Regions from separate parts of the Roseibium salinum genome, predicted to be linked through region 2. Evidence: predicted binding sites of a transcription regulator. Region 2 holds the regulator's gene; each other region holds the start of a gene.
The links. Region 2 encodes PhoB, which activates phosphate uptake and scavenging genes when phosphate is short. Its sites were predicted from a motif close to TGTCATNNANCTGTCAT; they were not measured.
Positions count from the first base shown of each region.

Region 1: a site for PhoB is predicted at 855-871, ahead of ON753_RS22685 (esterase-like activity of phytase family protein). Genes of this name have one in related genera too.
Region 3: a site for PhoB is predicted at 1,460-1,476, ahead of phnC (phosphonate ABC transporter ATP-binding protein). Genes of this name have one in related genera too.

Region 1 covers NZ_JAPEVI010000003.1:3,897,434-3,899,699, forward strand. The annotation lists gene ON753_RS22680 (multidrug effflux MFS transporter) at 1-709, opposite strand, end outside; gene ON753_RS22685 (esterase-like activity of phytase family protein) at 942-2,266, shown strand, end outside.
Region 2 covers NZ_JAPEVI010000003.1:2,267,038-2,269,303, reverse strand. The annotation lists gene phoU (phosphate signaling complex protein PhoU) at 1-652, shown strand, start outside; gene phoB (phosphate regulon transcriptional regulator PhoB) at 725-1,423, shown strand; gene ON753_RS15050 (GcrA family cell cycle regulator) at 1,724-2,251, opposite strand.
Region 3 covers NZ_JAPEVI010000003.1:1,900,334-1,902,599, reverse strand. The annotation lists gene ON753_RS13345 (helix-turn-helix domain-containing protein) at 1-428, opposite strand, end outside; gene ON753_RS13340 (DapH/DapD/GlmU-related protein) at 511-1,137, opposite strand; gene phnC (phosphonate ABC transporter ATP-binding protein) at 1,532-2,266, shown strand, end outside.

The DNA.
Region 1 (2,266 bases), 1.6 Mb from region 2:
AGACCAGGGGAGCGGCCGCGAGGAACACGAAGAAGCTGGCCAGCGAAAAGCCGGCGATCAGCGTCAGGCCCATGAACTTGCCGTCGCGCAGCAGATAAAGGGCGCTGCGGATCATCGCGGCCGGGTCGATGCGGCTGCGGCGGTCCGCCGGCAGGGTTTCGGGCAGCTGCAGCGCCATGAGCACCATGGCTGCCAGGGCGATGACGCCGAGTGCGGCGAAGATCATCCGCCAACTGCCGAACTGGATGATGATGCTGCCGGTCAGCGGCGCGAGCATCGGCGAAATGCTGATCACCAGCATGACCAGCGCCATCAGCCGGGTGGCCTGCGTGCCGGTGTGAAGGTCGCGCACCACTGCGCGCACGATCACCATCGGTGCGGCGGCGCCGAGCGCCTGGATGAACCGGCCGAGTGTCAGCGCGGAGACATCCGCGGCGGTTGCGCAAAGAGCCGAACCGGCAATGAAGACAAGAAGACCGAGATAGACCGGCGCCTTGCGGCCGAACCGGTCGGCCAGCGGCCCGTAGACCAGCTGGGCGACGCCGAAGGCGATGAAATAGACCGTGAAGGTCATATGGACGGCTGCGTCGTCCGTCTCAAGGTCCCGCACGATCTCGGGCATTGCGGGAAGATAGAGGTCGATGGCAAACGGGCCCACGACAGCGAGAAGCCCCAGCACGACTGCGGAGCGCACGAAACCGATCTGCATTGGAATTTTCCGATTAAAAACTGCGCGGAACGCGCAAATGGGGAGAAGGCGGACGTGGAGGAATGGCGTGGAGGGACGGGCGGGCCGTGCCCATTTCCTATCACGTAAGCGGTCCTGCGGCAACTTCAAGTGCTCTATGCAAGCTTGTCATCAAACCTTCATGCAAGTGTCACCGGATTTGTAACCGGCGCGACTAGCTTGCCGCCACCTCAACCCCATGGGAGCTAGTGCAATGGCAAAACTTCGTGGCCGCCTGCTGAAGGGCGTCAGCCTTGCTGTTTTATTCGGCTTTGTGGCCGTTCCGGCGGCGCAGGCCGAGTATTTCGAGCGCGTCAATACCTATCCCGTCTACAAGACGCTGCCTGAAGGGGCGGATCCTTCAACGCAGACCGTTGCCGAGATCATTTCCGCATCCAAGGACGGCCGCACGCTGGTCTTCACCGACAGCCCGGGAGAGGCGGTCGTGTTCGTCAACGCCGCCAACCCGCTGCACCTGCGGCCGATCGGCCGCGTGGATCTCGGCGGCGAGCCGACTTCCGTTTCCGTCGGTGCGCACGCCGCCTATGCGGGCGTCAACACGAGCGAGAATTACGTTGCCCCGTCCGGCCACTTGGCGGTCATCGCCCTGGACGGCACGGGCATCAGTGCGACCTGCGATGCCAAGGGCCAGCCGGACAGCGTTGCGATCTCCCCGGACGGCAGGTTCGTTGCCGTCGCCATCGAGAACGAGCGCGACGAGGATCTGAATGACGGCGTGATCCCGCAAATGCCGGCCGGTCACCTGGCGATCTTCGAGCTCGACGACAGCGGCGCTCCGGTCAATTGCGACGCCGTGCGCGTCGTCGACTTGACCGGCCTTGCCGATGTGGCGCCGGCGGATCCGGAGCCGGAATTCGTCGCCATCAACGCGCAGAACCAGGCCGTCGTCACCCTGCAGGAAAACAACCACATCGCCGTCGTCGACCTGGCCAGCGGTGAAATCGTCACGCACTTTTCCGCAGGATCGGCATCGGCGGAGAACATTCCGGTTTCCAAGGCGCGCATGAGCGATGCTTCCGGCTCGATCGGCGATGTCGCGCGCGAGCCGGATGCGGTTGCCTGGCTCGATAACGAGCGTTTCGTCACCGCCAACGAGGGCGACTATCAAGGCGGGTCGCGCGGCTTCACCATCTGGAACGCAAAGGGCGAGGTGCTGTTCGACAGCGGCAATCGGATGGAACACCTGGGCATGGCCCACGGCCACTATCCGGCAAAACGCGCGGCCAAGAAGGGCACCGAGCCGGAGGGCGTCGCGGTCGGCACGTTCGGCGGCGACAAGCTGATCTTCGTCAATTCCGAGCGCGGCAATTTCGTCGCCGTTTTCCGCGACACCGGCAGGGAGCCGGAATTCGTCCAGTTCCTGCCGACCCATGTGGGGCCGGAAGGCCTGCTGGCGATCCCGAACCGGGATCTTTTCGCCGTCGCCAACGAAGTGGATGAAGACGGCGTGCGGTCTCATGTCTCGCTCTACCAGTTCGGTGCAGACGCTCCGTCCTATCCGTCCATCACGTCCGGCAT
Region 2 (2,266 bases):
GGCCGGCAAGATCGCCGAAATGGGCGGCCTGGCTGAAAGGGCCTTTGCGGATGCCGTGTCCGCGCTGGTTTCGCAGGATCTCGAGCTGGCCAGAACCACCATCCGTCAGGATGAGCGCCTGGACGCGCTGCATCACGAAGTCGAGGTGAAGCTGATCGAAATGATCGCCCGCCGCCAGCCGCTGGGCCAGGACCTCAGGGAAATCACCGCGGCAACGCGGATTGCCAACGACCTGGAACGGGTCGGAGACCTGGCCAAGAACGTCGCCAAGCGGGCGATTGCCATCGACAGCGGGCTGCAGTCCAAGAAGCTTGCCATCGGCGTCGAGCACATGACCGAGCTTGCCCTGTCGCAGCTCAAGCAGGTGCTGGACGCTTATACCCGCAAGGACGCCGAAGCCGCGCGCCGGGTCCAGGAGGCCGATGCCGAGGTCGATGCGATCTACACCTCGATCTTCCGCGAGCTGCTGACCTACATGATGGAAGACCCCCGGGTCATTACCCAGTGTGTCCATCTCCTGTTCTGCGCCAAGAACATCGAGCGCATCGGCGATCACGCGACCAACATCGCCGAGAACGTCTACTACATGGTCACCGGTGAGCGCCTGCCGGAAGAGCGCACGAAGATGGACGAAACCATGGGTCCTGCCTGAACCTTGCTCGTTGAACGCCAGGAATGAACTGTCCGGCGCTCGGCGCCGGTGAGGGAAGTGGAGCGATACTGTATGCCGAAGGTGCTCATCGTTGAAGACGAAGAACCACTCAGCCTTCTGTTGCGATACAATCTGGAAGCGGAAGGATACACGGTTGAATCCTGTGTCCGCGGCGATGAAGCGGAACTCCGGCTGAGGGAAAGCCTCCCGGATCTCCTGCTCCTCGACTGGATGCTGCCGGGCCTGTCCGGAATTGAACTGTGCCGGCGCCTGCGTGCCCGTGAAGATACCGAACGTCTGCCGGTCATCATGCTCACGGCCCGCGGCGAGGAGGCCGAGCGCATTCGCGGCCTGGCGACAGGGGCCGACGACTACGTGGTCAAGCCCTTCTCCGTGCCCGAACTGATGGCCCGCGTGCGCGCCATCCTGCGGCGGGCAAGCCCGGAAGTGGTGTCGAGCATGCTGCGCTCCGGCGACATCGAACTGGACCGCGAAACGCACCGCGTCCGCAGGAACGCCAAGGAGATCCATCTCGGGCCGACGGAGTTCCGTCTGCTGGAATTCCTGATGACGTCGCCCGGGCGTGTTTTCTCGCGCGAGCAGTTGCTCGACGGCGTCTGGGGTCACGACGTCTATGTCGACGAGCGCACCGTGGACGTCCATGTCGGGCGCCTGCGCAAGGCGCTCAACAAGGGCAAGGCCAGTGACCCGATCCGCACCGTCCGCGGCGCCGGGTACGCCTTCAACGATCAGTTCTCGGCAACAGGCTGAACCGTAGAGGCGCCACTGCCGCGCCGCCCGCACTGCCGAAAACGGGCACCCCCTTCACGAATGCCCATAGCCGTGGTGCACCCGGCCTAGCCTAGCGACAACCTTTCCTTCGTCCTCCCGGACGGAGCGAAGCGCAGATCCGGGACCGGTGAGCCGAGGTCTGTCGTGTAGGATGGAAGGAGAACGGGCTTGCGGCTCTCCGATCCCGGCGCGCCCGGCTGGCGATGGAGATCGCAGGGTCAGAAAACAAAAATGCCCACCGGATCGGCGGGCACTTCAAGTCTGAGCTGAACTGTTGCGTCAGGATGCCTGGGCGATCACCTTGCGGTCGCGGCGGCGGTCGGCGACCGGCTGGTAGGCGATCTTGCAGTGGTGCGCGCAATAGGGCACGCCGGCATCCGACTGGCGGCCGCAGAAATAGAAGTCGTCCGTTGCCGGATCACCGATCGGCCATTTGCAGGTCCGCTCGGTCAGCGTCAGGATCGTTGCACGCTGGGAGATCGGGACCAGTTCCGCGATCGGTTCCGGTTTTGCTTCGGCCACCGGAGCCGGTGCGTAATCGGCCTTCAGGGCGGTCGCGCCGATCGATTGCGGCTGGGCGGCCGGTTTCTTCGGTGCCGAAGTGCCCGCGGGAGCGTTGGGTCGTGCGCGACGCTGTTTGGACGGGTTGGAGGCCGTTTTGGCGCGGCCGGAAAGGCCCAGCCGGTGCACCTTGCCGATCACGGCGTTGCGGGTCACCCCGCCCAGCTCGCCCGCAATCTGACTGGCGCTCAAGCCGTCGCTCCAAAGCTTTTTGAGAAGCTCAACCCGTTCGTTCGTCCAGCTCATTGCCGCACCCTTTTT
Region 3 (2,266 bases), 370 kb from region 2:
AACGGCTCGAACCAGCCATGCTCGGTCAGCTGATATTCATTGGACCGGATGCTCTGCGTCGCGAAGCGCCACAGCGGCCGGTTCAGAAAGTCGGCAACCGGCACATGCCACTCCCGCGCGCGGGCAGGAGAGAGCGCCAGCAGTCTGTGGGTGAGATCGCAGACCAGGTGGACCGGACCTGCGGCATTGGAGACCAGCTCCAGAAGAGCCCGGTCCGCAGCGGTTTCGGGCCGGGCGCGCAACAGCTGCGTGATCCTCAGGCGGTCGGCCCCTTCCGGTTCCGCCGCGCCGCTCTCCCAGCGGGAAACCTTGCTTTGCGAGACGCCGAGGTCCCGTGCCAGGGCCTGCTGCTTGACGCGGTTCAGCACCCGCCATCGTCGCAAGGACGGGCCGAGGTTGTTTTGCAGCACTGCGGTCTCAACTGACATGGGCCGATTTTAGCGCAGTCGGGCGCCGGTTTGAAACCGTCATGCGCTGAAAGAGATCACTTTCGCCCGCCGGGAGACCGCCTCAGCGGTATTTCTCGATAAAGCCGTCGATCGACAATTGGCGAAAATCCGGCAGCCGGTCCTTCAGCTGCTCGTGGCTCCAGTCCCACCATGCAATCTCCATGAGAGCCTCCGCCTGGGCTTCGGTGAAGCGGCGCTTGATCGGCCTGGCCGCGACACCGCCGACCACCGTATAGGGTGCCACGTCCCTGGAGACCACTGCGCCTGCCGCGACGATCGCGCCGGTGCCGATGGTGACGCCGGCAAGAACGGTGACGTTGTGCCCGATCCACACGTCATGCCCGATGGTCACCCAGTCGTCCTTCCGCCATTGGAAGAACTCGGCATCGTCCTCGCCCAGCCCGTAGGCAGCCGCGCGGTAGGTGAAGTGATGCTGGGAGGCGCGCCAGGTCGCGTGATTGCCGGGATTGAGGCGCACGCGCCGGGCAATGGAGCAGAATTTGCCGATGGTCGACCAGATCACGTCCCCGTCCTGGACGATATAGGAATAGTCCCCCATCCGGCTTTCGCGCATGTCCGTCCGCGCGCCGACCTCCGTCCAGATGCCAAGCTCGCAATCAAGGACATGCGCCTCCGGGTGAATATTGGCGGCTTCGCTCAGGGAAGGCTTCTGGCTCGGGGCAGACATGGGAACTCCATCACTATCGGCAGGGAAGGTTTAGAGCCTTTTACCGGTCGGGGCGACAAGGGGAGTGACAGTTCTGTGACGGGAGGATGACTGATTCACCATCTGGAGAAGCGGAGCGATATTGAAGACCTGGATCTGAAAGATGCCCGTTCGGCAATCCTTGCGATCCTCTGGGCAGAAAAACGCATTCGGGGCTTGCGCTCAGGCCGTCATCAAAGCTCCGGCCGCATGGCGGAACTTCCCCGTTTTCCTGAATTTTTCCGGGCCGGCGGCGCAGGCGTCACCCAAGCGTCACAAATCTTTGGCCGTGCCGTCAAGGAAGTGTCATCCGGCTGTAACGGTCCGATGGCTCATGTCGCCGGGAACGACGAACAAACACGGACGGGGCCGGCACGTGATTCAGTTTCAGGAAGTGACCAAGACCTTCGGGTCTCGGACCGCGGTCAACAGGGTGAGTTTTAATATCGGCAAGCCGCAGATGGTGGGTGTTATCGGCCGCTCGGGCGCCGGCAAATCGACCCTGCTGCGCATGATCAACCGCCTGACTCCGGCAAGCTCCGGAAAGATCCTGTTCGAGGACCGGGACATCCTGCGGCTGACGGGCGGCATGATGCGCCGCTGGCAGCGCGACTGCGCCATGGTCTTCCAGCAGTTCAACCTGGTGCCGCGCCTCGACGTGGTGACCAACGTCATGCTCGGGCGGTTGAACGGCCACGGCACGTTCAAGAGCCTCTTCAACGTCTTCAGCGCCGACGATGTAAACGCCGCGCTCGCCGCGCTCGACCGCCTGGGCATTTCCCAGGAGGCAACCAAACGCGCGGAGGAGCTGTCCGGCGGCCAGCAGCAGCGCGTTGCCATCGCCCGCGCCCTGATGCAGGACCCTCACATGATCCTCGCCGACGAGCCGATCGCCTCGCTCGATCCGATGAACGCCAAGATCGTTATGGATGCCCTGCGCCAGATCCACGAGCGCGACAACAAGATCGTCATCTGCAACCTGCACACGCTCGATACGGCACGCAGTTATTGCGACCGGGTCATCGGCATGCGCGACGGGTTCATCGTGTTCGACGGCTCGCCTGAAGAGCTGACGACCGCCGCCGCGCGGGCGATCTACGGCGCGGATGAA